DNA from 4 places in the Priestia sp. J2 genome. Region 1 is predicted to be linked to each of the others. Evidence: predicted binding sites of a transcription regulator. Region 1 holds the regulator's gene; each other region holds the start of a gene.
The links. Region 1 encodes Rex, which represses fermentation and respiration genes when NADH is low (regulators of the CRP and FNR family bind a similar motif). Its sites were predicted from a motif close to TTGTGAAATATTTCACAA; they were not measured.
Positions count from the first base shown of each region.

Region 2: nirB (nitrite reductase large subunit NirB) is a predicted target of Rex. The motif match lies at 3,393-3,410, and genes of this name have one in related genera.
Region 3: LJY09_RS02660 (L-lactate dehydrogenase) is a predicted target of Rex. The motif match lies at 4,556-4,573, and genes of this name have one in related genera.
Region 4: LJY09_RS09000 (ubiquinol oxidase subunit II) is a predicted target of Rex. The motif match lies at 4,381-4,398, and genes of this name have one in related genera.

Region 1 covers NZ_CP086208.1:219,147-227,140, forward strand. The annotation lists gene abc-f (ribosomal protection-like ABC-F family protein) at 1-1,623, opposite strand, end outside; gene LJY09_RS01295 (redox-sensing transcriptional repressor Rex) at 2,083-2,721, shown strand; gene tatA (twin-arginine translocase TatA/TatE family subunit) at 2,775-2,960, shown strand; gene tatC (twin-arginine translocase subunit TatC) at 2,976-3,731, shown strand; gene LJY09_RS01310 (YdiK family protein) at 3,757-3,984, opposite strand; gene LJY09_RS01315 (CPBP family intramembrane glutamic endopeptidase) at 3,981-4,709, opposite strand; gene groES (co-chaperone GroES) at 5,009-5,293, shown strand; gene groL (chaperonin GroEL) at 5,361-6,992, shown strand; gene LJY09_RS01330 (AAA family ATPase) at 7,151-7,994, shown strand, end outside.
Region 2 covers NZ_CP086208.1:1,105,909-1,113,902, reverse strand. The annotation lists gene cobA (uroporphyrinogen-III C-methyltransferase) at 1-336, opposite strand, end outside; gene nirD (nitrite reductase small subunit NirD) at 408-734, opposite strand; gene nirB (nitrite reductase large subunit NirB) at 753-3,167, opposite strand; gene LJY09_RS05670 (SGNH/GDSL hydrolase family protein) at 3,777-4,523, opposite strand; gene LJY09_RS05665 (sigma-70 family RNA polymerase sigma factor) at 4,975-5,466, shown strand; gene LJY09_RS05660 (competence protein ComK) at 5,573-6,052, opposite strand; gene LJY09_RS05655 (GntT/GntP/DsdX family permease) at 6,192-7,550, opposite strand; gene LJY09_RS05650 (four-carbon acid sugar kinase family protein) at 7,657-7,994, opposite strand, start outside.
Region 3 covers NZ_CP086208.1:496,687-504,680, reverse strand. The annotation lists gene LJY09_RS02680 (YhcU family protein) at 1-125, opposite strand, end outside; gene LJY09_RS02675 (RluA family pseudouridine synthase) at 281-1,192, shown strand; gene LJY09_RS02670 (methyl-accepting chemotaxis protein) at 1,230-3,248, opposite strand; gene LJY09_RS02665 (cation diffusion facilitator family transporter) at 3,390-4,265, opposite strand; gene LJY09_RS02660 (L-lactate dehydrogenase) at 4,598-5,554, shown strand; gene LJY09_RS02655 (lactate permease LctP family transporter) at 5,617-7,197, shown strand; gene LJY09_RS02650 (zinc-binding dehydrogenase) at 7,295-7,994, opposite strand, start outside.
Region 4 covers NZ_CP086208.1:1,770,790-1,778,783, reverse strand. The annotation lists gene LJY09_RS09020 (universal stress protein) at 1-236, opposite strand, end outside; gene cyoD (cytochrome o ubiquinol oxidase subunit IV) at 387-683, opposite strand; gene cyoC (cytochrome o ubiquinol oxidase subunit III) at 684-1,283, opposite strand; gene LJY09_RS09005 (cbb3-type cytochrome c oxidase subunit I) at 1,285-3,252, opposite strand; gene LJY09_RS09000 (ubiquinol oxidase subunit II) at 3,254-4,192, opposite strand; gene LJY09_RS08995 (chitobiase/beta-hexosaminidase C-terminal domain-containing protein) at 4,580-5,686, opposite strand; gene LJY09_RS08990 (AtuA-related protein) at 5,715-6,026, opposite strand; gene LJY09_RS08985 (acyclic terpene utilization AtuA family protein) at 6,007-7,341, opposite strand; gene LJY09_RS08980 (CitMHS family transporter) at 7,352-7,994, opposite strand, start outside.

The sequences.
Region 1 (7,994 bases):
CTCTATTTCTGCTTTCTTTTCTACATAATAGTCATAATCTCCAAGAAATTCTTCTACTCCTTCAGGAGATAGCTCTGCTATTTTATTGGCAATACGATTAATAAAATAACGGTCATGTGAAACAAATAATAGAGTCCCTGGGTAATCAATTAACGCATTCTCGAGTACTTGTTTGCTATCTAAATCAAGATGGTTAGTAGGTTCATCCAGAATTAAGAAGTTAGCTTTTTGAAGCATAAGCTTCGCAAGAGCCAAACGTGCTTTTTCACCACCGCTGAGCGTGGAAACGATTTTCAGTACATCATCACCTGAAAACAGAAAATTTCCAAGTGCTGTACGGATTTCTTTTTCAGGTTTGGCTGGGTAGTCATCCCAAAGTTCATTTAAAACGGTTTTATTAGACGTTAAATTGGCTTGCTCTTGGTCGTAATAACCAACCATTACATTTGAGCCAAAGGAAATGATTCCAGTCTTGAAGCTGAGTTTATCCACAATACCTTTTAATAAAGTTGATTTCCCCACGCCATTAGGACCAACCAACGCAAGGCTTTCCCCTTTTTTAATGCGAAGGTTTGCCTCTTGGACGACATAGTTGTGTTCATCATATCCGATAGACACATCTTCCAGATTTAAGACTTCATTTCCGCTTTGACGTTCAATTTCAAACGAAAAACTAGCTGATTTTTCGCCTTCGTTAGGTCGATTTATTAACTCCATTCGATCGAGCTGTTTACGTCTGCTTTGCGCACGTTTTGTAGTCGATGCGCGGGCGATGTTTCGCTGAATAAAATCATTCAGCTTTGCGACTTCATCTTGCTGCTTTTCGTACTGACGCAACTCTTTTTCATATCGCTCTGCTTTTTGTACAAGGTATTTAGAGTAGTTGCCCGTGTACTTCACCGTTGTTTTTTGTGCGACTTCATACACTTGATTTACGACTTTATCAAGGAAGTAACGATCATGTGAAACGATTAAAATAGCTCCTTCATACCCTTGCAGAAACTGTTCCAGCCATGCTAAAGTTTCAATATCTAAGTGGTTGGTAGGCTCATCCAGAATAAGCAAATCAGGCTTTGTTAAAAGCAGTTTTGCAAGAGCCAGGCGCGTTTTTTGTCCACCGCTTAAGGAGGAAATAGGGGTGCTGTAGTCAAAGTTTGAAAAACGGAAACCGTGAAGAATAGATCGTGTATCGGCTTCATACTGATAGCCGCCTAAATCTTTAAACGTTACTTGAAGCTGATCATACTCTTTGGTTAGTTTTTCGTATTGAACTGAATCATTAAAAATGTCTGGATCACCCATCTTCGTTTCAAGCGTACGTAATTCTTTTTCCATCTTCTTTAATGGAGCAAAGACAGTCATCATTTCTTCCCATATGGAGAGTGTTGACTCAAGAACTGTATCTTGTCCCATATAATCAATGGAAACACCCTTAGGTTTAATAATTTCTCCGCTGTCATAGGAAAGCTGCTCAGCAATAATTTTTAATAAAGTTGATTTACCAGCACCGTTTCGTCCCACTAGGGCAATGCGGTCTTTTGATTGTACTTCTAACTTTATATTCGATAAAATGGGTTCTGCCCCATAGTATTTTGTAATACCGTTCAATTGTAGAATAATCATTTTTTCACCTCTAGTAGTATATCCATAGTGTATTTTAACATATTTTCAACTACAAGTTCTTCCTACAAGCGTTTGTAATTTGTAGAGGGACAAGGACAAATGATGAAGCGAATGTTTTGATTCATGAAATAAAATGATTTTACCTGCACATTTTATACAGGATACTATGTTAAAATAAGAGATAAGTGCATCTCTGAACTTATCTATGATGGATGTAAAAAAATCCGTCATGACTAACAAACCGATCCTTTGAAGGGCTAATTGCTTCGTTCTACATACCGACTTTAAGGAGTGCTGAATAGACAAAATCCGTCGAGGTGTGAAGCGGAGTATATATAAAACAAGAGAAAAGAGAGAGAATTGGAAGCGCTACCTCAAAGCGGTTGATGCTTTGTGAAAGGTAATGCAATATGACTTGAAAATGTTAGTAATGACATACATGAACTGAGGGGGTACAACGTGAACACTGAACAATTAAAAATACCACAAGCAACGGCTAAACGATTGCCGCTTTATTATCGTTTTTTGAAAAATTTGCATGCTTCTGGTAAACAGCGTGTGTCGTCAGCGGAGTTAAGTGAGGCAGTGAAAGTGGATTCTGCTACTATTCGTCGGGACTTTTCTTACTTTGGTGCATTAGGAAAAAAGGGATACGGCTACAATGTGAATTATTTACTTACATTTTTCCGTAAAACGTTAGACCAAGATGAAGTAACGAAAGTAGCACTGATTGGCGTAGGGAATCTAGGAACGGCCTTTTTAAATTATAATTTTATTAAAAATAATAACACCAAAATTGAGTGCGCTTTTGATGTGATAGAAGATAAAGTAGGTACGAAAGTAGGCGACGTGCCGGTTTATCATCTTGACCAATTGGAAGATTATATGAGTGATGACATCTCAGTAGCGATTTTAACCGTTCCTGCCACTGTTGCTCAGCAAATTACTGATCGTTTAGTGAGTTGCGGAATTAAAGGAATTTTAAACTTTACTCCTGCACGCTTGAACGTACCGGATGAGATTCGACTCCATCATATTGATCTTGCTGTAGAATTACAGTCGCTTGTCTACTTTTTGAAAAATTATCCTGTTGAATAAGGCGGACTGTGTTACGATTTCCTTAAGTCTAAATTAATAAGGAGAGTGGGAATATGGGGATTGGAGCAGGCAGTTGGATTATTATTGCGATTGTAGCACTGCTTATTTTTGGACCGAAACGGTTACCGGAGCTAGGAAGATCAGTGGGCCAAACGCTTAGAGAGTTTAAGCATGCCGCTAGCGGTGCATCAGAAGATCGTGAAAAAGATAAACAGCGTCAAGTAGATGACAAAGAGTAAAAGGGTGATCATAGTATGACCGAACAAGAAATGTCAATATATGATCATATAGGAGAGCTGCGAAAACGCATTTTAATTGTTTTATTTTTCTTTGTGATTGCCACAATTGGCGGCTTTTTTATAGCGGATAAGGTCATTGTCTATTTACAGCATGCTGATGAGGCAAAAAATTTAACGATGAATGCATTTAGGCTAACAGATCCAGTTAAGATTTATATGCAATTTGCTGTTATTATCGGCTGTGTACTTGCAGCTCCTGTTGCACTGTATCAACTCTGGGCATTTATTAGTCCTGGTTTATATGAAAAAGAGCGGAAGGTAACGCTTGGATATATTCCTGTTTCCATTTTTCTCTTTATCGGCGGTGTCTCTTTTTCTTATTTTGTGTTGTTTCCATTTGTCGTCGATTTTATGACGCGCGTTTCTGATGAGCTGAATGTAAACCAAGTGATTGGCATTAATGAATACTTTTCTTTTTTAATGCAGCTCACACTGCCTTTTGGCCTGTTGTTTCAGCTTCCTGTCGTCGTAATGTTTTTGACGAGATTAGGAATTATAACGCCTATGTTTTTATCTCAAATTCGAAAATATGCCTATTTCGTACTGCTAGTTATTGCCGCACTTATTACACCACCGGAATTGCTCTCGCACATGATGGTGACAGTGCCGCTCTTAATTTTGTATGAAATCAGTATCATTATTTCCCGCATTTCGTATCGCAAAGTGTTAAAGGCAAGAGCAGAGCAAGAAAGAGAAGATGTTAGTATGTAAAAAAACCACTGAAACAGTGGTTTTTTTATTTAGATGAATCATCTTGATTTTTATATTGCTGCTGCAATTTTTTAATTTTGTAGTGCAAGATAAAGATGCGAACCGCAAACCTGAAATCGAATGCGGCTACGAGTGCAAATAAGATTGTGGGGAAATTCCAAACGGTTTCCTGAGCATTTTGAATTGCCAAGTAGGTGAATAAAATCCCCATAATAATATAAATAAACCCTCGTGTTAAAGGGATATTCTTCATAAAAACATGCCTCCAAAAATAAACTGCATTTGTTCTGCTTGTTTTTGCATTTCTATAATTTTATCTGCAAAAATAGTTTGAGATAAAATAACGATTGTATTCATCAAAACATGAGCAATAATAGGTACAACAATTAGTCTCGTCCTTGCATAAAGGAATGCAAATACAAATCCCATAGCTGTATACACAAGTAAATGTTTAAAATCCCAGTGTACCGCAGCGAAAATAAGGGAACTAATAAATGCAGAGATAAAGAAATTGTATCGTTTGTGAAGAGAACCAAAAATAATCTTTCGGAAAATAATCTCTTCTAATATTGGTCCAATAACAGACGTAACGACAATAAGGAACGGCGTTGCTTTAACAAGATTAACAATATTTTGTGTGTTTTCAGATACTTGGGTAATGCCAAGAGCGTGCTCAATCATACCTGCTACAGCTTGACCAGCCATAGCGAGAAACACCCCAAGGACTGACCAGACAACAGCAATCGTTTTTCCAGCATGTTCTATACGCATGGACATGTCACGGCGCAGCAGCAGTAAGACAATAAGTAAACCAAGGATAAAGCTAATGATAGTCCAATAAGTCAAAAGCATGACATTCGCTGTTCGAACTGGATAGTCATCAAACATTCCTGTTAATTTTAACAGCGGTATACCAACAACTCCTGAAAACTGCATAAGGATGTAGGTGAGGATAACATACCAATAACGTTTTTCCAATCTTCTATACTCCTTTAAAAGGTTTTTATGTATATATGTCGAAGAAGTACTGTAAAGTTAGTAATTTCTTCTTGCTCGTATTGTAACATACATATTATTGAACAGAGAAAAGAATGCTTTATTTCTCAAAATCGTCGAAATCTAAGACTATTATATGTAGTTGTCGTAAATTTTAAATTTTTTTTGTTTAATACTTGCAAAAAAAACCCACTTTGTTTTAATATAATAATTGTGTTAGCACTCGTTGAGGTTGAGTGCTAATAAAAATGCAAACATATTATTTGAGGAGGTTGTTTCACTTGTTAAAGCCATTAGGTGATCGCGTAGTGATTGAACTTGTAAAATCTGAGGAAAAAACAGCAAGCGGTATCGTGTTACCGGACAGTGCAAAAGAAAAGCCACAAGAGGGTAAAATTGTTGCTGTAGGTACAGGCCGAGTATTAGAAAGCGGTGAGCGTGTAGCTTTAGAAGTAGCTGCGGGCGATCGTATCATCTTCTCAAAATATGCGGGTACTGAAGTAAAATACGAAGGTACTGAATACTTAATTTTACGCGAAAGCGATATTTTAGCTGTAATCGGCTAATTTTAACCACAAACTTATCATACGTAAAAAATAGATTATTAAGAACATCTTGAGGAGGTCAAAGAACATGGCAAAAGACATTAAATTTAGCGAAGAAGCACGTCGCGCAATGCTACGTGGTGTAGATACATTAGCAAATGCTGTAAAAGTAACGCTTGGACCAAAAGGTCGTAACGTTGTATTGGAAAAGAAATTCGGTTCACCGCTTATTACAAATGACGGTGTAACAATTGCAAAAGAAATCGAATTAGAAGACGCATTTGAAAATATGGGTGCTAAATTAGTAGCCGAAGTTGCTAGCAAAACAAACGACGTTGCTGGTGACGGTACAACTACTGCAACGGTTTTAGCGCAAGCAATGATCAGAGAAGGTCTTAAAAACGTAACGGCTGGTGCTAACCCAATGGGTATCCGTAAAGGTATGGAAAAAGCAGTAGCTGTAGCGGTTGAAGAACTAAAAGCAATCTCTAAACCAATTCAAGGTAAAGATTCAATTGCTCAAGTAGCGGCTATCTCAGCAGCTGACGAAGAAGTAGGTCAATTAATTGCTGAAGCAATGGAGCGCGTTGGTAACGACGGCGTTATCACACTTGAAGAATCAAAAGGTTTCACAACTGAATTAGAAGTGGTAGAAGGTATGCAGTTTGACCGTGGATATGCATCTCCTTACATGGTAACTGATTCAGATAAAATGGAAGCTGTATTAGATGATCCATACATCTTAATCACAGACAAAAAAATCGGTAACATTCAAGAAATCTTACCGGTATTAGAGCAAGTTGTTCAACAAGGCAAGCCTCTATTAATCATTGCTGAAGACGTAGAAGGTGAAGCTTTAGCAACATTAGTTGTGAACAAACTTCGCGGTACATTTACAGCTGTAGCTGTTAAAGCTCCTGGTTTCGGTGATCGTCGTAAAGCAATGCTACAAGACGTTGCTATTCTAACAGGCGGAGAAGTAATTACTGAAGAGCTTGGTCTTGACTTAAAAACAGCAGGCATCGATCAATTAGGTCGCGCTTCTAAAATTGTTGTAACAAAAGAAAATACAACAGTTGTAAACGGTGCAGGAAACGCAGAAGATATCCTAGCACGCGTAAACCAAATCAAAGCTCAGCTTGAAGAAACAACTTCAGAGTTTGACCGTGAAAAATTACAAGAGCGCTTAGCAAAACTTGCTGGTGGCGTAGCTGTAATCAAAGTTGGTGCGGCAACTGAAACTGAGTTAAAAGAACGTAAATTACGTATTGAAGATGCATTAAACTCTACGCGTGCTGCGGTTGAAGAAGGTATCGTAGCTGGTGGTGGTACTGCATTAGTAAATATCTATAATAAAGTAGCAAGCATCGAAGCTGACGGTGACACTGCTACAGGTATCAACATCGTATTGCGTGCGATTGAAGAGCCTGTACGTCAAATCGCTCACAACGCTGGTTTAGAAGGATCAGTAATCGTTGAGCGTCTAAAAGGCGAAGCAGTTGGAACTGGATTCAACGCTGCAACTGGCGAGTGGGTAAATATGCTAGACACTGGTATCGTTGACCCAACAAAAGTAACGCGTTCAGCTCTTCAAAATGCTTCTTCTGTAGCGGCTATGTTCTTAACAACTGAAGCAGTTGTTGCTGACAAGCCAGAAGAAGGCGGAGCTCCTGCAATGCCTGACATGGGCGGCATGGGTGGAATGGGCGGCATGATGTAATCACTGCCCTACCTAAAAAAGCGACCAAGTACTCACTTGGTCGCTTTTTTGTGTGCGTTAATATTTTCAGATTTTTTTAAAATTTGTTAAGATAGTACTATGTTTATTGGAAAACTTACTAAACTCAAGGCTTAACTGAGTTTTAAGGGGGAGCTTCGTTGATTCAGCTCGATCATATTAATAATAAATTAAACCAAGTATTAGAAAACATTGATCAAATTGTGATTGGAAAACGTCACGTATCTACGTTGAGTTTGGTTGCTTTGCTTGCCGAGGGCCATATTTTGCTTGAAGATGTACCGGGTGTAGGAAAAACGATGCTAGTGAAGGCACTGGCCAAATCAATTGATGCGGAATTTAAACGAATTCAATTCACGCCTGATTTGCTGCCGTCCGACGTAACAGGTGTTTCTATTTACAGTCCAAAAGACATGGAATTTCATTTTCGTCCAGGTCCTATCATGAGCCACATAGTACTCGCTGATGAGATTAACAGGACTTCTCCTAAAACACAATCGGCGCTTTTAGAAGCAATGGCTGAGCATCATGTAACAACCGATGGTATCACCCGGGAAATTCCGGCGCCTTTTTTTGTGATGGCTACTCAAAATCCCGTTGATTTTGATGGGACCTATCATTTGCCGGAAGCGCAGCTGGATCGTTTTTTATTCAAACTAAGCATGGGGTATCCTACGCAAGAAGAGGAGCTTCAAATTTTAAATGGCGTATCGACTCAAGTTAATCTTGAAGATGTCAAACCTGTTATGAGCGTTCCAGAATTAGTACAGGCTCAAAAAGCTGTAAGCAGTATTTATGTAGATGATACGATCAAGAACTATATCATTGAAATTATTCGCAAAACTCGCTCTCATCCACATGTTTCATTAGGTATTAGTCCTCGTGGCACGGTTTCCTTTATGAAGGCTATTCAAGCATATGCGTTAGTAAAGGGAAGAGATTACTGTCTTCCTGATGATGTTCAAGAGCTTGCTTCGTATGTGT
Region 2 (7,994 bases), 890 kb from region 1:
AAATGGAATTCCATGCTGAGCGAGCACTTCTGCTTCTTCACCGCCTCTTCCGAAAATAAACGGATCTCCGCCTTTTAACCGCACGACGGTATTTCCTTTTCTTGCGTAGAATACAAGCAAATCATGAATATCCTCTTGAGAAACGCAGTGATCACCAGGCTTTTTCCCGCAGTAGACGAGTTCGGCTCCTTCTTTTGCATACTGAAGAAGAACAGGGTTCACTAAGCGGTCATATAAAATAACATCTGCTTTTTCTAAACACTTTGCTGCTTTTATTGTTAGCAAATCTGGATCTCCTGGTCCAGCTCCTACAATGTACACTTTTTCTGTTCTCATTTTTGCTTCGCTCCTTTTAGTGTGTCCCCTTGAATTTTTGTGGCGCGTTGAAAATCAACGCGCCACGTTACTTATTCTTCAATTAAAAGATACAGCAAATCTCCTTCAACAGACGCTTCGTACGTGTCTACACATCCGCTGTCAGGCTCTTGTACGTTACCGTCATGCAAGCAAATTTTCCAGTCGTGCATCGGACAGAACACCGAGTCGCCGCTCACGATCCCTTCACTTAGCACCCCGCCTTTATGCGGACAGCGATTTTCAATTGCCCGTATTTTTCCGCTTGATAGCTTAAACACCGCAATTTCTTTTCCATTTACTTTCACTGTTTTACCAAGGCTTACTGGAAAATCATGAATCGACCCTACGCATACTTTTGTAATATTTTTATTCACCATCTTTATTTCCCCCCAGCTTTATGATGTGACAACTGTTTCGAACAGCTCTTTTTTCGTCTTTTTGCTTTCGACGATTTCTTTCCAAGGATCACGGTACGTAGATAACGCTTCGTCCATACGCATATTCAGCTCTCTTCTCGTCTCAGCGTCATCAAGCACTGACTGAATGTGCGAAAGTCCCATGCGCTCAATCCATGCAGACGTACGCTCTAAGTAATTAGCCGTTTCTCGGTAATACTGCAAATAAGCTCCTGTGATGTCCATCAATTCTTCGTCTGTTTTTACTTTATACAACAAATCTCCGCCGCGAAGATGCGTACCTCCATTTCCGCCCACGTAAATTTCCCAGCCGCCGTCAATTCCAATAAAGCCAATATCTTTAATACCTGACTCAGCACAGCTTCTTGGACAAGCAGATACAGCCATTTTCACTTTATGAGGCGTCCATAGTCCTTCAAATTTTTTCTCAAGCGCAATTCCAACGCCCATTGAATCCTGCGTGCCAAAACGGCAAAACTGTTCGCCGACGCATGTTTTCACCGTTCGCAGCGACTTACCGTACGCGTAGCCAGAAGGCATATCTAACTCTTCCCATACGCTAGGCAAATCTTCTTTTTTAACACCAAACAAATCAAGACGCTGACCACCCGTCACTTTTACGAGCGGAATTTCATATTTATCAACAACATCTGCAATTTTTCGTAAATCTTCTGCGTTTGTGACGCCTCCGTACATGCGAGGAACAACAGAATACGTGCCGTCTTTTTGAATATTGGCGTGCATGCGTTCATTCACAAATCGTGATTCGCGTTCATCAACGTATCCGATTGGATTCACCATACCTAAATAATAGTTCAGCGCCGGACGGCATTTCGAACAGCCTTCTTCATTGTTCCATTCAAGTACATTCATAACTTCACGCGTATGCGAAAGTCCCTTTGCTTTGATTTCTTCGACAACTTCATCTCGTGAAAGAGTCGTACAGCCGCAAATCGCTTCTTTTTGAGCCGTAGCGTCAAAGTCAGCGCCAAGAGTATGCTGAAGCACTTCCGCTACAAGCGGTTTACATCCTCCGCAGGAGCGAGAGGCACTTGTACAAGCTTTGATTTCATCAACTGATGAGCATCCTTGTTTTTGGATAGCTTCCACAATCGTCCCTTTTGTTACGCCGTTACAGCCGCAAATAATATCATCGGCTCTCATGCTTGCTACTAAGCTTTCACCCGCGTTACCGCCAGATGGCTGTAAAATCGACACTTTTGCGACATCGGATACATCTTCTTGCTTTTGAATCATTGAAAACAGTCGATTTCCGTCGCTGCTGTCTCCAAAAAGAACGGCTCCTACGATTTGATTGCCTCGCAGAACAAGCTTTTTATAAATGCCGTCTTGTTCATCGAACACTTTGATCGCTTTTTTCTCTTCATCTTCCGTGAAGTCTCCTGCTGAAAATACTTCAACACCTGATACTTTTAGCTGCGTTGATAAAACTGACCCTTCATAAGGCACTTTTTCTGCCCCGCAAATCGCTTTGGCTAATGCTTTTCCTTGTTCATACAGAGGTGCTACTAGCCCGTATACCATTCCTCTATGCTCTGCACATTCTCCAACCGCGTAGATGCTTGGGATATCCGTTTGCATATAATCATCCACGACAATTCCTCGGTTTACGTTAAGTCCCGCTTCTTTTGCAAGCTGAACGTTTGGCTTAATTCCAACGGCCATTACGACTAAATCAGCGTCTAAAAACGTCCCATCTTTGAAAGATAATCCTTCAACTCGTTCATCGCCGACGATTTCCGCCGTTTGTTTTTCAAGCAAAAACTTCATGCCTTGTTTTTCTAATTCGTTTTGAAGCAATTTGCCGGCGGTTGGATCGAGCTGACGTTCCATTAAATAAGGAGCTAAATGAATCACAGATACGTCCATCCCCAAATTTAACAGTCCGCGCGCTGCTTCTAATCCAAGCAGTCCGCCTCCAATAACCGCTGCTTTTTTATACTGCTGAGATGCCTGCACCATTTCATCCGTGTCTTTTATATCTCGAAAAGCCGTAACTCCTTTTTTATCTGATCCTGGAATCGGAAGAATAAAAGGAAGAGAGCCCGTTGCTAAAATTAATTCATCATATGATTCTACTCTGCCGCTGTTTGTCGCTACTTCTTTTTTTACTGAATCGATACTAGTAACCGTTTCGCCCGTATACAATGTAATATTGTTTTCTTGATACCAGTTCCAATCGTTTAACGTAATGTCTTCAACATTTGTATCTCCTTGCAGCACTTTTGATAGTAAAATACGATTATAGTTCGGATGCGGCTCGCTTCCGAAAATCGTAATTTCAAAAGCTTCGTTTGAAACCTTCAATACTTCTTCAATCGCTCGAACTCCAGCCATTCCATTTCCAATCAATACGAGTTTCTTTTTTTGCATCTTCCATTCCTCCCCTGGCGTCTATACCTGCTTGTTTCAAAGATATATTTCCTATGCATCTTTAAAGATATATTTAAGATATATGAATTTTCTGAATCGTTCAACTTATGTGTTAGGTTATCTAACACAGTTACGATATGTATGCGATTCCATTACTTTAACAGCTAGCAAAAAAAATAAGTGGTCTAATTACGTTTTAATTTGGATCATCCTTTGCATTTTATTTTGTGATGTTTTTCACAACGTTAATGTAACAAGAATAAATAACCTGAGCTATGATAAAAATCACTCCTAAATGTGATAAGTCAAAAATAAAAATCTTGAAAATTCTTTATAAAGAATTTTTTAAACAAACCGTTCTTTATAGTGTTTACTATCACTCTAAGATTCTTTATAATGAAATAATAAAACCTTTTTAAAGAACAGAATGGAGAAGAAGAATGCCTCTTGTAAACAGCAAAAAAATTTGGACACCTTTAGAATTTTGGGGATTTAAACTTTATAGGTGCAAAAATAACAAAAGCTATTATTATAAAACGAAGAAAAGACAAAACCTAATCAAATTATAAAAAAACCCCCCTATTTCACATGAAATAGGGGGGTTCCTCTTTATTTTCCTATGAACCAATTAACTAGATACTCTCCCCACACTTCATTTCCTTTTTTCGTTAAATTACCGCTGTCTTTATTTATATACTCTCCTAAATGAAACGGCCAAATGAGCGAGTGATTCATATAATACACCCAGTTTGCTTCAGAGACTCCCCTGATCGCTTCTACCCCTTCTTCATAGGACTCGGTTTGTGAAATATACGGCTGTGACGGCTGAATCATAAGGGTTTTTTTCAAGTCTTTGAGCTGATGAATTAGCTTGTCTGTATTTTCAAGCGTTTCATCTAACGTAAGGTGCTGATAGTCATTTTTAAGAGGTGCTTCAAACAGAATAATGTTTGGCTGAAGTTGATTAATTTGATCGGCAATATGTGAGGATAAAAGCTCATCCGTTGTCCCGTTACCATATGAAAGGGTTTTAACCGTAAATACATCACTTCCATATGTAGCTGCTAGCTCTTTTTTTAACTGCTGAGGCCACCCTGCTTCCTTTGCAGATGTGGCAATTACAAGAGTCAAAGGTTTTTTATTTGCGATAGATGATTGGATTTGCTTTGTGATAAAGTCTGGAAGATTTTTTGTATAAGCAGATACATCGGAAAACTGTTTTTCTTTATGTACAACAGCAGTTTTTACTTCACTTGCCTGCGCTTCCGTTTGCTCCTGCCAGTGCTGCGTCCCCGCATACATCACCGCCCCGCACAAAACAGCCGCCGCCACATTTACCCCAACCATCGCCTTCATTCAATCTCCCCTTTACACATTCTTCTTACAATCTCAGCAACTTGCTTTCATAAAGAAGAACGCAAAATTAGTAGCTCCTGCGAATATACCCTCAAAGGTTCACCTATCCGGATGAGACTAGCCCGCAAGGGAGGGTCTCATCCGGATAGGTCTAGCAACTCTACCATCACCGCTCTTCCGTGATGGTAGAGTTGCTACATCGATAATAGATATAGAAATAATTATAGATTAGTAGAAATTGGAATGGGGGACCTTTCGTACGTAAAATCTCTACAAATACACGTATACTTCGCATATTTCCTAGCGAAACGTGAAGTTTCCGGGGAAATTACGTCACGTTTCTTAAAAAGAAAACATAATGTACGCTCATTCGCACATGTGATCTTCCCCTTGTACAGTAGAGATACCGGCGGAATACAGCAAAAACGCGTTTTTGAAAAAGGAATGCTACATGCAAAAAAGCTCGTTTGATCAAATTGCTTCATCTTTTCATCCATTAATTGTATCGATGATTAGAAAGTTTCACATTTACAAAGACTACGACGAATATTATCAAATTGCGTTAATTGGTTTATGGAGAGCATATCAAAAATTTGATGAAAACAAAGGCTCTTTTTCCGCTTATGCCTACACAACCGTTCGCGGTACGATCCTTTCTCATTTAAAAGGCACCATTTTATACGAAGAACGTGAAACACCTGCTGAGCAGAACCTGCTTTCACTGAACGAAGATCCCGCTCTTCCCGTTCCGCTAGAAAATGAAATTATCAAGCAGCATATCGAACACTTAACGGGGAGAGAAAAAATCTATGTAATCGAACATCTGCTAGAAGGCTACTCGTATAAAGATATTGCCTATAAATACGGAGTCTCCACAGGAGCCGTTAAAAACTGGGGAAAAGCAGCTCGCAAAAAGCTAAAGGCCTCGCTTCTTCAGGAGTAAGAAAAGGAGGAAGCTTATGATAAGCTTCCTCCTTCCATTCATATGTGTAGTCCCATGCAACCGATTGTTCATATGTAGGACAAGTTCGTTTGATAAATCGAACGCACTACGCTAAAAAAAGCGGACTTTCTAAACAATAATTACGAATAACAGCTGCTCTGGCCAGCTTTTTTTCTAAACTATAATAAGAGAGTTTCACTGGAATGAACGTGCCGTCTTTGAAGTGAATCAGCATCGAGGGTGAATGAACTGTAGCAAGCGTGTGTGAAGTATGAACATGAGAGGCAAAAATCCAGGCGCAGCCATAGTCATTTGGCGAAGATGTCGGAAACGCAATGATGGCTTGTGAACGATTAATAACAAGCGGCGTAAGCTGTTTGTACGGAAACATTTTTCGAACGGCGGCGATGGAGCCGTTAAACGTACTTAATTCTCGAATACACGCTTCTTCTAATAATTGCTTACACGTCTTGCTTAGCATGTATTCTCCTGATGCATCTAGCACCTTTGTGCGGTGAATAGGATCATTCACTGGAATTAATGCTTTTGTTGTCAAACCAATTTGATAATTTTCAACATTTGTCATACATCTACCCCCTTTGCTACTTTATAACTATTCTATACTATCGAAACGGGAAAAATCTAGTCTTTTTTTCTCATTATTTGAAATATTTTGAATATATTTTATATCAAAGGAAAAAGCGCTGAAGCCAGCGCTTTTTCTCTTAGATAAAAATGTCTAAAATAAGAACCATTGCAAAAGCCGCAAATGATAGAATCGTTTCCATCACTGTCCACGTTTTTAACGTTTGAGCTACTGACATATTGAAAAATTCTTTGATTAACCAGAAGCCAGAATCATTTACGTGCGATAGCATCACAGAACCTGCACCTGTTGCTAATACTAGCAGCTCTGGGCTGACGTTTGGCATCGTTGCTGCAATTGGTGCGACAATACCTGCTGCTGTTGTCATTGCTACTGTTGCTGAACCAACTGCTGCACGAATTAACCCTGCAATTACAAACGCTAGCACGATAGGAGAAAGATGTGCATCTTGAGCAAATCCCGCGATCGCGTCACCTACACCGCTTGCTGTTAAAATTTTATTAAAACCGCCGCCTGCACCGATGATTAAAATGATCGAAGCAACGGGTCCAAGACATTCATTTGTGAATTTTAATAAATCGTCTTTGTTGTACCCTCTTGCAAAGCCGAACGAATAAAAAGCAAACACTAGCGAAATCAACAGCGCGACGATTGGACTTCCGATAAAGTTTGTTACGTAGCGAATCGTACTTGTTTCTGGATAAACAAACCCAGTAATTGTTGCTAAAAGCATTAATAGTACCGGTAGTAAAATCGTGAATAACGTAATGCCGAAGCCAGGAAGATCTTTATGCTTTGACTCTGTGAACTGCTCCATAATTTCACCCGTTGGCTCTACGTGAACACGGCGTGAAATGAACGATCCGTAAATCGGACCTGCCACGGCTGCAGCTGGAAATGCCACAACTAATGAATACAAAATCGTTTTACCTAAATCTGCTTTAAAGATATCTACCGCTAGCATCGCTGCTGGATGTGGAGGTACTAAACTGTGAACAACGGCTAAGCCGGCAATTAATGATAAACCAATTTTAATAAGTGACGTACCCGTATGCTTGGCAATTACAAACACAAGCGGAATTAATAACACAACTCCAACTTGGAAAAAGACCGGAATACCGCAAATAACGGCTACAACCATCATTGCCCAGTGTACGTTCTTTTCACCGAATACTTTAATTAACGTGCGGGCAATACGCTCGGCTCCGCCTGACTCTGCCATCATTTTACCTAACATCGTTCCAAGACCAAGAACAATCGCGATAAATCCTAATACGCTCGCTACTCCTTCTTGGAAAGCCGTTACGATATCAGGCAGCTTCATTCCTGAAATAAGACCCATAAACAAAGCCGCGACAATTAGTGCTACGAACGGATTTGTTTTAAACTTAGCAATTAAAAAGATTAGTCCGACAATCGATACAATCGCATACAGCAAAAGACTTGCTTCATGACTTAATCCGAATACTGAATTCATATGTTCATCCCCTTAGTGTGACCATTTTTCATGTACGTACATCCAAATAATGTATACGCTTTCAAATATTTTCTAAAGTGAACGCACCTCGTACGTTCACTTCTTTCTATTCACTTAGTAACTCAACCGTTTCACGAAGCGTTGTTTTAGCTCCAACATTCCCAGGGAAAATGATATACGCAATGCCTGGAAACTTGCTTTCCTCTCCCGTTACCCATACCGGAATGCCCGGCTTGATTTGTCCAGCTACCGTCGCACGCTTTACAGACAATCCGTTTACACCAATATCACTTGATGTAATGCCGCCTTTTGCAACGATAAAGTTTGGACGAACGTTTAAGCGGCGAACAATGCTTGTCACTGCATCTGAAATTTTTACAGATAATTTCAGCTCTTCTTCTTTTTTTCCTTCACCAAGATCTAAGCGCTCGCGTCTTGTATACA
Region 3 (7,994 bases), 280 kb from region 1:
AATAATTCATCAGGATTAAGCTTATCTACAGATACATACCGAGGTAACAAGTCATAGCGAAGCTGTTCAGTCAACTCTTCTATGTAATTCTCCATTTCTGGCGGAGCTGCTTGGGCAATTTTCATGGTTACCCCCCCTTTTTTCTCTTAACTTATGTCTCTTTATTTAGCATAACATAAACATAAAACGAGAACTTCAGGTAGTTATTTCCTCCTAATTATTTACAAGTTCTTTTTAAAGATTAAAGGATATTTACTAGTATGTAAGGAAGGGATTAAATATGAGTATACACGGCCAATGGCTAGAAGATAAAATCGCAAAAAATGATGCAGGGCAAACAATTGAAGATTATTTAAAAACGAAATGGCGTATTCCTAAAAAAACGCTGCATCAGTTTCGGATGAATAAAAATGTGCTTATAAACGGTGAACCTTTACCATGGAGGAACACTCTTAAGGAAAATGATAGAGTGTCACTCCCTTTTTTTGAAGCAGAACCTGATGAAATAACACCTTACAATGTTAATATAGAGATTTTGTTTGAAGATGAACACGTGCTAATTGTAAACAAACCAATAAACCTAAATACTCATCCTTCATCAGAGCAGGACCAAAAAACTCTTTTAAATGCTGTAGCTGCTTATTTTCAAAAAATAGGCCTCAAAACAAAGCCTAGACACGTTCACCGTTTGGACAGCGATACATCAGGTGCTATCTTATTCACGAAGCATTTTGTAGCAAGCTCTGTGTTTGACCAGCTGCTGGCTGAACGTAAAATTAACCGGACTTATGTTGCTCTTGTCCAAGGACTCATGAAACAAGAGCAAGGAATCGTTAATGAACCTATTGGACGCGATCGCCATCACGCTACGAGAAGAAGAGTATCTAGAACGGGACAAGCTGCCAAAACATCTTATCGCGTGTTAAAGCGCAATATGGCAAAAAATGAAACGCTTATTGAACTTTCGCTCGAGACCGGACGCACTCACCAAATACGTGTTCATATGAGTCACATCGGCCATCCATTACTTGGTGATACGCTTTATGGCGGAAAGAGATTAAAAGATCAGCAGCAAGCTTTACATGCCATTAAGCTTTCTTTTATACACCCGTTTACACATCAGCGCGTGTCAGCTGTTGCACCTCTAGATCAGCAGGTTTTTTTACCGTACAGCAACTTGTTTTCCTATTAAATAAAAAAGAGCGCCAATATGTTATTGGCGCTCTTTTTTATTTAATTTTAAATTGACGAATCAAGTTCGCCAATTCTTCACTAATCTCTTGCAAATGTTCAGCCGATTGAGAAACAGTAGAAATAGCTCTAATTTGTTCTTCTGTAGAAGCCGTAATTTCTTCCGTTCCTGCTGCTGATTGCTGTGCAATAGCTGCTATACTTTGAATGGCCGCTACCACGTCTTCCTTATGCTCATCAATGCTGTCCATGCTGCTTGTTACATGTTCGACAGCCGCTGCCACCTGCTCAATGGTAGTAGCAATTTCACGAAAAGCTTGTTCTGTGTCTCCTACCACAAAGTCTTGAGATTTTGAAAGTTCTTCTGTCCGGTTGCATTCTTCACGAGCAGCCGCGACTTCCCCTTGAATCGCTGCAATCGTGTGGCGAACTTGTTCAGTAGCCTGAGAGGACTGTTCAGCAAGTTTTCGTACCTCTTCAGCTACTACCGCAAATCCTTTGCCATGTTCTCCTGCACGAGCTGCTTCAATACTAGCATTTAGTGCAAGTAAATTTGTCTGATCTGAAATGCTATTAATTGTAAAAATAATAGATTCAATTTCTTTCATCTTACTTGTTAACTCTTCCATTACCGTTTGAACACCGTGAATCGTCTGAGATGATTCGGTAGTTTGGTTGCGAAGCAGCTGCATTTGTTTTAAGCCTTTTTCATTGATGGTTACAGCTTCAATCGTCATTTTATTAATCTGGGCGTTTTGTTCAATGACTTCTTCAATTTGTGAAGATAAACTCATCGTTTTGTGATTAGTAGAGTCAGCGTCAGAAGCCTGCTGCGTGGCGCCGCTGGCAATCTCATGGATAGCCCGGCCAATTTCTTCACTGGATGCAGTTGCTTCTTCAGATACAGCACTCAAGTCTTCAACAGACGTTTTTACTGTCTCAACAGACGTCTGAACCGTGCCAATCAATGTTTTCATTTTAGCTACCATATCGTTAAATAAATGAGTAAGTTCACCAATTTCATCTTTTGACTTCGTCTGAACCTGAACTGTTAAATCGCCAGCTGTTACTTTGGCTACTTCGTTTTTCAAGCGGCGAAGTGGATTCGTAATGATTCTTGAGAAAAAGATGGTTAACACCACTGATAATAAGATGCCAATTAACGCAATCCAGACAATCACATTCAGTAAATGATGAGCGCTTGAGAGCATTTCATTATAAATAAAGGCGTTTCCTATCTTCCAATTCGTTCCTTCGAGAGTATCATATGCCATCACTCTCTCTTCACCTTGAAAGGTATACTTCATGAAATCTTTATTCCGGTCTGCTTCGTACATTTTTTTCATAAATGGCTGATTCATTAAATTTTTTCCAGCTTCTGTTGGATGAACGAGCGCTGTGCCATTTTGATCAAATAAAAATGCATATCCACCGTGATTTACTTCTGCTTTACCTACAATGTTTTTTAATGCATCTAAGTCTAAATCAGTAGCTATAACGCCCAGCACATTTTTAGTATCTGGATCTAAAATAGCCTTTGCAATCGTCACAACCGTCTTTTTCGTTGCTGCATCTTCATATGGATCCGTGTAAACAACCTCATCAGGTGATTCTACTGCTTGTTTGTACCACACCCTGGAAGTCGGATCATAGTTTGAACCAAACTCTTGCTTAGGAACAGAATACATTCCTTTATTTTTTGTGCCTATGTATTCAAGTACTAAGTTAGGATACTTTTCTTTAAACTGTGTAAACTCTTTTTGAACTGTGTTCCATGTAAAATACGGATTTTTCTCTTGGTTTGTTTGATTTCCTTCCTGCTTAACAAAATTAACGATTACATCATTTTCACTATACGTCAGCAAAGAACGACTATACATGTCTAAGTACGTATGAATCGTTTCTTTTAACTCTTTCACTTGACTTTGAGACTGAATCTCTACATCTTTTTCTATTTGTGTTTTGGTAAATTGATAAACAGCCCCTGAAACAACTAATAATAAAATAGCTATAAAAATACTAAAAAATACTACGAGCTTTGCACTTAACCTCTTCATTCCCTCACCCTTCTACAAAAATCTTTATATTACTAATAACGGCTTTTCATTTTCATTTTTGAAGAAGTTTTTGTGATTTATTTCAAATTTCTCCAAAAATAAAACCAGCCCATCCTTTCATAACGAAAGAACGTGCTGGTTTTATTTTTGCTTTTCGTATGCATCAGGTTCAATATGAACAAGCGTATCTTTAATCTGATGCTCATCGTTCATCATATGTTCAATTTGATCAGCAATTTCATGGCTTTTAATAACATTTAAATGGGGATCTACTTTAACAGTTACATCAATCACGACTTGATTACCAAGCTTGCGCGCTTTCACATCTTCTACTTCTTTTACACCTTCTACAAGCCCAATGCTTTCTTTGTAGTGCCCTAACTTTTCTTCATCAAATCCGTCCGTTAAGGAGTGAGCCGCTTCTTTAAAAATCTCGATGGCTGTTTTACAAATAATAATTCCCACAGCAAAAGCAGCTACCACGTCCAGCCAGGGCAGGCCGAATTGTGAGCCGAAAATTCCCACAACAGCCCCTATACTCACAAGTGCATCAGACAAATTATCTTTAGCAACCGCATATAAAGACTGGCTATCAAGTTTTTTAGCAAGCTTAATATTATACCGGTAGACACCACCCATAACAGCAGCCGCTCCAAGACCTACCCAAGCAGCCAGTAAATTAGGCGCTTCAGATTTGTCCATAAATAATGACTGACCCGCGTCGACCAATACTTCTAGTCCGATGACCATCATGATAAAAGAAGCAATAAGTGAAGAGATATGTTCCGCTCTGGAATGTCCATAGGGATGATCATTATCGCGAGGTTTTTTAGAGATTTTTAAGCCGACTAAGACGGCAATTGATGCAATAATATCTGTAACATTATTAAGACCGTCGGCTTTTAAAGCAGAGGAAGCGGTGACACCCGCAATAATAAGTTTACATGCTGATAAAAAGATATATGATAAGATACTAACCCAAGCGCCTTTTTGGGCTTGCTCATAGTAGTTCTCCATCCCTTCCACTCCTTTATTCAAAATAAGCAAACTTAGTGTAACAAATGGATTTCGTGTGGGTCTATAGAAACATTATTGGCTGTTAACATACAAATAGAGAATGTTAAACTCTTTAGCTTTCTGCAAAACAAGTTGCCTTTACTCAACACTTTAAACGTTTAAGATCTTTCTAAATGTGGCACTTCATGTAGAAGAACCCTTTTTTAAATCGCCCTGTAAAATTGTTTACTATTTTTTTAAGGGTGTGATTTTTATCACAGCCGAGGGTATTTATTCTTGTTACACTAACATTGTGAAAAACATCACAAAATAAAATTCAAAGGATGATACAAATGAAAACACAATTTACACCAAAGACACGAAAAGTTGCCGTTATCGGAACTGGTTTTGTTGGCTCAAGCTACGCTTTTTCAATGGTCAATCAAGGTATTGCCAATGAATTAGTGTTAATCGATATGAACAAAGAAAAAGCAGAAGGCGAAGCACGCGATATCAATCATGGAATGCCATTTGCCACACCGATGAAAATCTGGGCTGGAGATTATAAAGACTGCGCTGATGCTGATTTAGTAGTTATTACAGCGGGCGCTAATCAAGCTCCAGGGGAAACGCGCTTAGATCTAGTTGAAAAAAACGTTAAAATTTTTGAATGCATTGTAAAAGATATTATGAACAGCGGATTTGACGGCATCATTTTAGTGGCAACAAATCCAGTTGATATTCTCGCACACGTTACACAAAAAGTATCAGGATTACCAAACGAACGAGTAATTGGTTCAGGAACGATTCTTGACACAGCTCGCTTCCGCTACTTGTTAAGCGACTATTTCGAAGTAGATTCTCGCAACGTCCACGCTTATATTATGGGGGAACATGGAGATACGGAATTTCCTGTTTGGAGCCACGCGCAAATTGGCGGTGTGAAGCTCGAACATTTTATCAATACTGCTGCTATTGAAAAAGAGCCGGATATGCAGCATCTATTTGAACAAACACGCGATGCGGCTTACCATATTATTAATCGAAAAGGAGCGACTTATTACGGAATTGCGATGGGACTTGTACGCATCACCAAGGCTATTTTAGATGATGAAAATTCTATTTTAACGGTATCTGCTTTATTAGAAGGACAATACGGTATTTCTGATGTGTATATCGGCGTGCCGGCTATCATTAATAAAAACGGCGTGCGCCAAATTATTGAATTGAATTTAACTCCTCACGAACAGCAGCAGCTCGAGCACTCTGCTAGCATTCTTAAGCAAACTCGCGACAGAGCTTTTGTGTAACATCAAAAGATTTTTGCGGGGGACTCCCCCGCTCCCTTGTTTTAAATATGTAGTAGAGGTGTATGAATATGACGTGGACTCAAGTATATAATCCGTTAAATAATATTTGGCTTTCTGCACTAATTGCACTCATCCCCATCATCTTTTTCTTTATTGCTTTAACTCTTTTGAAATTAAAAGGACACATTGCTGCTGGTATTACGGTACTTCTTTCTATGATTATTGCTATTTATTTTTATGATATGCCTGCCTCAATGGTCTTAGGAGCCACAGGCTATGGGTTTTTGTATGCACTTTGGCCCATCAGCTATATTATTATCGGCGCGGTGTTCTTATACAAGCTAACTGTCAAAAGCGGACAGTTTACTACCATTAGGCAATCTATTATTTCAATAACCGATGACCCCCGCTTGCAAATGCTGCTTGTTGCTTTTTCCTTTAATGCTTTTTTAGAAGGAGCAGCAGGATTTGGAGCTCCAATTGCCATTACAGCAGCGCTTCTAGTTGGACTTGGATTCAAACCGTTAAAAGCAGCGGCGCTATGCTTAATTGCTAATACAGCTTCAGGAGCTTTTGGCGCCATGGGGATTCCTGTCATTGTCGCAGGACAAGTATCTGGCATTGATCCAAAAGAAATTGCTCATTTTCTTGGCACGCAGCTTCCGATTATTTCTTTTCTTATCCCTTTTTTACTTGTCTTTATTATGGATGGGATAAAAGGATTAAAAGACGTATGGAAAGCAACGAGCATCACAGCCATTTCCTATGCACTGACGCAGTATTTAACTGTTACATACATCGGCCCTGAACTTCCAAATATCACATCTTCTATTGTGAGTTTGCTTGCTCTTGCTTTTTATATTAAAAGAACAAGCTCGGCAGCAGCTAAAAGCTTCAGCCTGTCACCAAAACAAATTTTAAAGGCTTGGTCTCCTTTTATTCTATTAACGATACTCGTTACGGCTTGGAGCATTTCTTTTGTCAAAACGGCGCTTGAACATCTGAACCTGCTTATTAACGTCCCATTTTTACACAATCACGTAATTAAAGCAGCGCCTTTAGTAAAAGATCCTACGCCTTACGCTGCTGTCTTAAAAATAGACTTATTTGCAGCAACAGGTACGGCAATTCTTATCGCTTGTATCCTTTCAGTTTTCTTGCTTAACGTATCGGCAAAAGTGGCATGGACCACTCTTTTGGAAACCGTAAAAGAACTATCAAGACCTATTATGACGATTATGATGGTCATTGCTTTTGCTTTTATTTCAAATTATTCAGGACAGTCCTCTACACTTGGATTGGCACTCGCTACATCAGCTGCTTATTTTCCATTTTTATCTCCATTTCTTGGCTGGATTGGCGTATTTCTAACGGGGTCTGTCGTATCGAATAATGCGCTGTTCGGCAACTTGCAGCTAACTACTGCTCAGCAAATTAATGTCTTGCCAATTATTCTCGTAGCGGCTAATACTGCCGGCGGCGTGATGGCTAAAATGCTTTCTCCTCAATCAATTGCTGTCGCTGCTGGAGCAGTAGGTTTAGCCGGAAAAGAGGGTGAACTGTTTAAATACACGCTCAAATACAGCATGGGATTTTTGATACTAGGAGGATTTGTTACCTTTTTATTGGCTTGGTGGTTATGATAAAAAACTGCTAAAAATCCTGTTATTACCTTGTTTCTTTCATTTAAACAAACGTTTGATTATATAAAAAAGTCCCCAGTTAGCGCCGGGGATTTTTTTATTCTGAAATAAGTAAACCTATATTGCCAAATTGTTTTCCTTTATCTAATCGTTCGCAAGCTGCAGCTGCCTCTGACAGCGGATAGAATCTATCGACGATTGGTTTAATTTGATGTTTCTCTATAAAATCCATCATGTCCACAAATTCTTCCTGACTTCCCATAGATGTGCCAAGTATATTGAATTGAGGATAAAAAATAGTTCTTAGAGGCAATTCAACTTCATTTCCAGAACTCGCACCAAAATTAACAATTCTTCCATTTGGCTTTAGTATTTCAAAATACGTCGGAAATAAAGCTGCCCCCACACTATCAAGTATGATATCTACTTTTCTATCGTTGATTTCTTCTTTTAGGTTACTTCCACTGTCTAATGCATAATCAGCTCCGTACTCTAGGGCTTGCTTTCTTTTTTCATCACTTCTAGAAGTAACCGTTACGTCAGCTCCGATAGCTTTTGCGAATAACAAGCCATAAGTCGCGACTCCGCTCCCTATACCAGGAATAAGTAGATGTTCTCCTTTTTTTAACTGCCCTTTTGTAAAGAGAGCTCTATACGCAGTTAAAGCTGATAATGAAAGAACTCCCGCTTGTTTCCAAGATAGATAAGGCGGCTTTTGCACAACATTATCCGCTTTTATGATTACATACTCTGCAAACGTTCCATTCGATGGACCACCTAAAATTTTAGGCGTAAAC
Region 4 (7,994 bases), 1.6 Mb from region 1:
ATGGCTAGGTTACTATAGTTGGTTAAAAGTTCTTCAGCAAATTTCTCTGCATCTTGAAAGCGTGTATCCGTATAAAATGCATAAGGTGATGGACTTAACGCCTGTATATCGATAACGTGACAAATTATCAAATGAGCGTTATTTTTGGTCGCACTGTTAACTGCTTTTTTGAATGCCCACTCCGCTTCTACAGAACCGTCTACTGCTACGAGGATGTTACGATAAGCCATATTCATCATAATCTCTCCTTTAACATTCGTTTATAAAGAACTTTCTTTGCTACACTTTTATTGTACTTCTTGCGCAAGCGAAAGTATGTGATTTTTATCACAAGTTATAGAAATTAATAAAAAATGGAGCCGCGCACATCGTACACGGCTCCATTTTTATTGAACTTGAGAGTTAAAAGTCATTATCCAAATAGATCCTGCTACAATCGTAATAACAAAAACGATTCCAAGTATTAAAGCCATCACATTATAACGAGGCTTCTCTCCGTCTTTAATATGCATAAAGAAAAACAATTGAACGAAAAATTGAAGCACGGCCATTCCTAGAATGCTAGCTAGTAATATATTTTTAACAAGTACGTGGTTTAATACCAGTAGCAGAGGAATAACGGTTAAAATAATTGAGAAAATAAATCCGGTTGTATAAGCTTTTAACGACCCGTGGTTCTCCATCTACATCACCCCCATTAAATACACAACCGTGTAAAGGAAGATCCAGACGGCATCAAGAAAATGCCAGTATAAGCTGATAATCGTCACTTTTCGTTTTGTTACAGAGGTAATTCCGTATCGTTTTAACTGGATTGTAATTGAAATCATCCAAATGATGCCAACCGAAACGTGCAGCCCGTGTGTACTAACCAGCGTGTAGAAAGCCGTAAAAAATGCGCTCGTAGAAATGGTTGCTCCTTCGTGAACCATTGTTTGAAATTCATGAATTTCAAGGCCAACAAAGCATACACCTAAAAGCAGAGTTACGATTAGCCAGCCAATTAAAGGCTTTATTTTTCCTTTGTGCATGCTTAATACAGCTAATCCGCTCGTAAAGCTGCTCGTTAATAAGATAAACGTTTCAGAAACAAATCCTGGAACTTCAAAAAATTCCTTTCCCGTAAGGCCTCCCGCAGTATGATTAACAAGAACGGCATACGTAGCAAATAATGCTCCAAATAAGATACAGTCCGTTACGAGGAAAAGCCAAAAACCCATAACTTTGATTTCTTCATCATGTTCATGATGATGTTCTTCGTGGTGCGCTGTCGCATATGCCATGTTATCCGACCCTCCCTACTGAATCTTCTGTATGTTGAATTTCATCCACGGGAATATAATAGTCCGAGTTGTATTGAAAAGAACGAGCTAGTAAACAAGCTCCTACTCCTGTCAAACCGAATATCGCCACCCATACCCAGTGGAACGTTAAGCCAAAACCAGCAATGAACCAGAAAATCGACATGATAAATGGAATACCTGAATTCTTAGGCATATGAATTGGAGAAAAAGCCGCTGTTTCCTTCGCTTTTTTCTTTTTTCTTTCTTCTTTTATCGTCCACCACGCATCTTGCCCCGTTACTGTTGGAATCACTGCAAAATTGTAGTGCGGCGGAGGTGAAGGGATGGACCATTCTAATGTACGTCCATTCCATGGATCTCCTGTTACATCTCGTTCTCCGTACTTAATGCCATGAAGAATCTGCCATGCTTGAAAGATAAACCCTATGCCCATAAAGAAGGCTCCCACTGTAGAGATAACGTTCAGCGGTCCCCATCCCATGTCAAAATCGTACGTATAAATACGGCGCGTCATTCCCATAAACCCTAGTGCATATTGAGGCATGAAGCATACATAAAAACCAATATTCCACGTCCAAAATGCCCATTTGCCAAGACGGTCATTTAGTTTAAAGCCAAACATTTTTGGCCACCAATAGTACAAACCTGCAAAGAAGCCGAATACAACGCCTCCGATTAACACTTGGTGAAAGTGTGCAACTAAAAAGTAGCTATTATGATACTGATAGTCTGCGGGAGCTGCTGAAAGCATAACACCGGTTGCTCCTCCTACAACAAAGCACGGGATAAAAGCAATTGTCCATAGCATTGGCTGAGTCATTTGAATACGGCCGCGGAACATCGTAAATAACCAGTTAAACACTTTAACACCCGTTGGAATTCCGATAGCCATCGTCGTAATAGCAAAAAACACATTCACATTAGCCCCTGCACCCATCGTAAAGAAATGATGCACCCATGTGAAATACGAGAGAACGCTAATAATCATCATTGAAAAAACCATAGATTTATAGCCAAATATCTTCTTTTGAGAAAACGTTGCAACAATTTCAGAAAAAATGCCGAATGCCGGAAGTACAACGATATACACTTCAGGATGTCCCCACATCCAAATTAAGTTAATGTACATCATCGGATTTCCTCCGCCGGTCATAGTAAATAAGTGTCCGTCAAAGAAGCGGTCGATAAACAATAAAGCAAGCGTTACGGTTAATACAGGAAACGCGAAAATGATAATAATACAGCTTGCTAGAACAGACCACGTGAATAGCGGCATGTGCATAAGTTTCATGCCAGGTGCACGCATTTTTAAAATGGTCATAATGAAATTAATTCCAGAAGCCAAGCTGCCAATACCTGATATTTGAATGCCCCAAATATAAAAATCTTGACCTGGTCCAGGACTGAACTGCATGCCAGAAAGCGGTGGATAACTCAACCATCCTGCATTTGGCGAGCCTCCGATTACAAACGACAAATTGAAAAGCATGGCGCCAAAGAAAAATAGCCAAAAGCTTACCGCGTTTAAAAAAGGATAGGCGACATCTCTTGCTCCAATTTGAAGCGGTACAACAATGTTAAAGAACGCAAACATAAGCGGCATTGCCATAAATAGAATCATAATGGTTCCATGCGTAGTGAAAATTTCGTTGTAATGATTAGAATCTAGAAAATGCCACTGAGGGAATGCTAGTTGCATACGCATTAATAATGCATCTACTCCGCCTCGAAACAGCATTAACAATGAAGAAAGCATATACATGATTCCAATTTTTTTATGATCCACCGTTGTGAGCCACTCACGCCATAGCCACTTCCAATTTTTAAGATACGTAAGAACAAAAATAATACCGGCTAGTGTTAACAAAATGGCGACATCGGCTCCATAAATCATCGGTTCTCCAGTCACAAAAAAATGAGATGAAAAATCTTTTAATTTGTCTAACAACTTAGTTTCCTCCTTCCTGGTGCTCATGCTGTGTATGTGCTTGTTCTTCAGAAGCCACATTCATAGTCTTCATGTCCTCATTTTTCATATGGTGATGCTGACTATAATATTGACCACCGTTTTTAATAACAATTTCTTGAAACAAACCTTTAGGAATGGTAGAGTACGATTTTTCCAAGGAAAGACCTTGTTTGGCAAGATTGTTATAATCAGCTTTTGTTAAAGCTGGTGATGTTTCTTTCACTTGCTTTACCCACTGATTAAATTCTTTTGTCGATGTAGATTTAACTTTAAAGTTCATATGAGCGAACCCTTCACCCGTAAAATTAGCACCCGAACCAAAATATTCTCCCTTGTGATCAGTTTGCAGCCAAAGCCCCATTGCCATTCCCGGCATTGTATATAATTGTCCTCCCAACTCCGGTACCCAAAAAGAATTCATAGGTGCATCTGACGTTAGCACGAATTGAACGGGCACATTCTTTGGAATGTTGACATAGTTCACTGTCGCAATATCTTGATCCGGATATTGAAATAACCATTTCCAGTCAAGGGATGTTACTTCAATTGTTAGCGGCTTTACATCTTTTTGCGGCGGATCTACTAAGTCATACGTCGTCTTGGCCGTAGCGAAACCTAAAATACCAATAATAATAATAGGGATGCCCCACCAAATAAATTCAAGACGCTTACTATCGTCCCAGTCTGGCCGATACGGAGCCTTGTTTCCAGGCTTATCACGGTAGCGTAAAACGATATACACAAGCAGCCCTAAAACAGGAATAACAACGATTGTGCATAAAATTATGGAAAAAATAATTAAATGGTATTCTTTTTGAGCCACCGCCCCCTGTGGATTTAAAATCAAATAACGACTATCACAGCCTGCTAAAAAAATTGTAATGAATACGGAGAGAACGATTAACTTGCCAATATGCATTGATTTTTGCTTTATCACCTAAGCTCAGGCTCCCTTCCTCTAAATCTCTGTACATAATAATGATATATAAACGTTCATATTAGAGATGCATCTCAACGGATCAAAGAGCTAATAACCTCCTAACATATTGAAATTTGTCATGACATATTGCTTACTCCTAAAAAATTATCATGTTGTATGTTTAAAAGGTGTGATATTTATCACACTTGAAGCGATTTTTATCTATTTTAAATGGCTTTACCATAATTTCGTCACATATTTGGTTAAATGTGGTGTGAAATGCCTTGCTCCTGGCGGGTAGATTCTTATAAAAGCAAAAAGCTCTTCCAGTTATTATTAACTGGAAGAGTTTTTTAGGAGTAATGAAGTATTGAGCTTTAACACTTACTAATTTGCTTGTTTGACCTGCTGAAACATCCAATCAATCATTTTCTGATTCCGATACGTTGGAACCCATGAAGCATGGTCATACTTTAATTCTTTAGGATATTCCGTATATAGCGGATGCCCCCCAGCTTTTTTTATAGCCTCTATGATATTCCTTGAATAGGTAACAGGAATGATAGAATCGTCTTCAGCATGAAATCCCCATATCGGTTTGTGTGTAAGAAGATGTGCTTTAGCTGGATCGGCTCCTCCCGCTATTGGAACCATAGCAGCAAACAAATCAGGGTGTTCTATATTTAAGTTAAATGTGCCAAATCCTCCTTGAGATAATCCTGTAGAATAAAGGCGATTACTATCTATATTGTAGGATTTTCTTACACTTTGTAGAATTTCATAGGCCGTTTTTAAATCTTCTGATGTTTCGAATACTTTTGCTAAATTGACTTCATTGTTATTATCTCTTGTAACAGTGAAGCCCCCGCTTGGTACATTACGAGCTTGGGGAGCTAAAATAAAAGCGGGGTGCTTTCGTTGATTTTCTGGTGAAGCCCAAATGATCGCTCCGTCGTTGCCAAGAAGCTGTTTTTTATTATCATTTCCTCGTTCACCACCTCCATGTAAAAATAGCACCAGGGGATATGATTTTTTAGAATCATAGTCTTTAGGTACATAAAGTCGGTAAGGCATTGCCTTATAAGTGAATGATAAAAATTGAGTAGCTATAGATTCTCTGCTTTCAAATGAATAAGTAAATATAGCTATACCACTATGATTCTTTTGATGTTTATTTTTCGCGTTTCCTCTTATGGAAATTGCTTTAAGCACCGTATCGTTATTAATAATAAGTGGGTTCGTATACGGATTGCTTTGACTGGTCGGAGTGCTCCCATCAAGTGTATAGTAAGTCTTCGCACCTGGTGTGTTTGTCTTTAATTCAACCTTCTGCTCTAGATAATATTCGCCTGATAAAACTGAAGAAGTTGGTTTTTTTACGTTTCTATAATCATTTTCTCCTTTTGCCGCGACGATATTTAAAGGGAAAAAAGCTAGAATAAGAACTCCTACAGTAATAAAACTTATAACTTTTTGTATTGATATATTATTCATTGATAATGTACCTCCTTTATATGGTTTTTTAAATGTCTACTTCCATTTCTAGAAGGGCATAGCTTAAGCTTTTCCCGTGCGTATCCACTCCTAAAGAAGTAGTTACTCCACCAAGTAATGCGCGGTGACATACAAATTGAAAAGCTGATATATTAGGAACCTCGTAGCGAACAACGTCTCCTTCTACAATATTTTTTAAGTGTTTTTTCACTTCCAAAGCAGTCACTTTTTCACGTAATAAGAAATAATCTTTTTCGTTATATGGAATTAGTGATAACATAAGCGTGTTTCCCTTATCTCCAGCTCGACTGTGAGCAAGTTCATATAATTTCTTTTTCATTTGTTAAGCTCTCCTTTAATGTAAGATAAGTTTTTATTTTGTTTCGTGGAATCAACGTCGACACAATACCTACTACCTCATTAACATACTTTCTTGCTCCGCCTCCGCCCGCTGGTCCGTTCGTATAAAGAGCTTCTACCTCTTCTCCAATTTTGGCTGCTTCCTTTGAAGTAAGACATCTCCCTGCTACTCTCAGTCTGATTTCATAAGGAGCTGATTCTTGAAAAGAAACTCTATGAACGGAGGAAAGACCGATATAATCAATTCTTAAGTCGACTACTTTATCTTTTAAACGACTATATAAAATTTCACCGGCTAGCTTAGCTCTTTCTAGAGCATTGGAACCAGCGTAGGAAATTTCTCCTTCTCCAATAACACCTGCTTCGTAACCTACGCTGACTTTTAACGTTTTAGGTCTTGGTATACCTGTTCCACCAGATACATGAATTTGATTCAATTTAATTTCATGCAAATGAACCGAAGTAAAGTCAGCAATAACATCTGGTGTTATATATTGATGAGGGTCAGTTACTTCGTAAAGCAGCTGTTCTTTTACAGTAGCTAAATTAATGACTCCTCCTGTGTCTTCTACTTTAGTAATAATTGCTGTCCCATCTTCTTTAATATCAGCAAATGGAAATCCTAATTCAGCAAGCTGTGGGACTTCTTTTTTTCCAGGATCAGCAAAATAACCACCAGCTATCTGTCCCCCACACTCCAATAAGTGTCCAATTACTGTTCCTTGAGCAATTTTATCTACATCGTCTAAAGACCATCCAAAATGGTGTACCATTGGAGCAACAAATAAAGACGGATCTGCTACTCTACCAGTAATAATAACTTGAGCATCTGTCTCTAGAGCTGGCAATATTGTTTCCACACCAAGGTAAGCGTTTGCAGATATAACGTTACCAAAATGAGATATCGGTTCATTTGTTTCTAGAGTCAATCCATTCCTATCTATCAACTTTAGTACATCATCTCCCGTTACGGCTGCTACCTTTATCTCAATGTTTAGTCGGTTAGCTATTTCAACAACTTTTTCAGCAGCATCTATTGGATTGGCTGCTCCCATATTGGTAATAATTCGCACCTTATTTTCCTTAATAATAGGTAAAAGAGGCTCTAGTCTTTTTTCTAACAAAGGATCATAACCCATTAAAGGGTTTTGACTTTTTCTTTTTTGGGCAAGTGCGATTGTTCTTTCGGCTAAACATTCCAATACTAAATAATCTAAATTTCCTTTTTCAGCTAGTATAACCGCCGGTTCTAATCGATCTCCTGAGAAACCCGCGCCTGATCCAATTCTTATCATTTTTATCACCTCAAATAGTAATTGCTCCTGTTATTAATGCCACAATCGTCATAACAATGGTCGTTCCAAAGGCCCACTTAAAGATAAAACGCTGATGATCGCCTAAATTCACTCCGGCTAACCCTACAAGGATAAAGGTCGATGCGGTTAAAGGACTTAATGGAAATCCAGTTGTCATTTGTCCTAGAATAGCTGCTCTGCCAATCTCAATTGGATTGATGCCAAAGTTAGAAGCCGTCTGGCTAATAATTGGTAAGACCCCAAAATAGTAGGCATCCGGTGTAAACACTAAGCTAAGAGGCATACTTGTAATTGCTACTAGTACAGGTAAGTAAGAAGCTAGTGATTCAGGGATAATACTAACCATTGCAGAAGCCATTCCATCTATCATCTTTGTTCCTGTCAAAATACCCGTGAAAATGCCTGCAGCGAAAATCATCGTAGAAACAATTAAAACGTTATTTGCATGGCTTAGTAAGCGTTTTTGCTGCTCTTCTGGATTTGGATAATTGACTAAAAGAGCAATTGCAAACGCGACAATAAATAAAATCGGTAAAGGCAGCCATACTTTAATTAACGCGATAAGAAGCAAAATTGTTAAAGCAAGATTAAACCAAAAAAGCTGGGGCTTTTTCATTTCTAGAGCAGCTGCA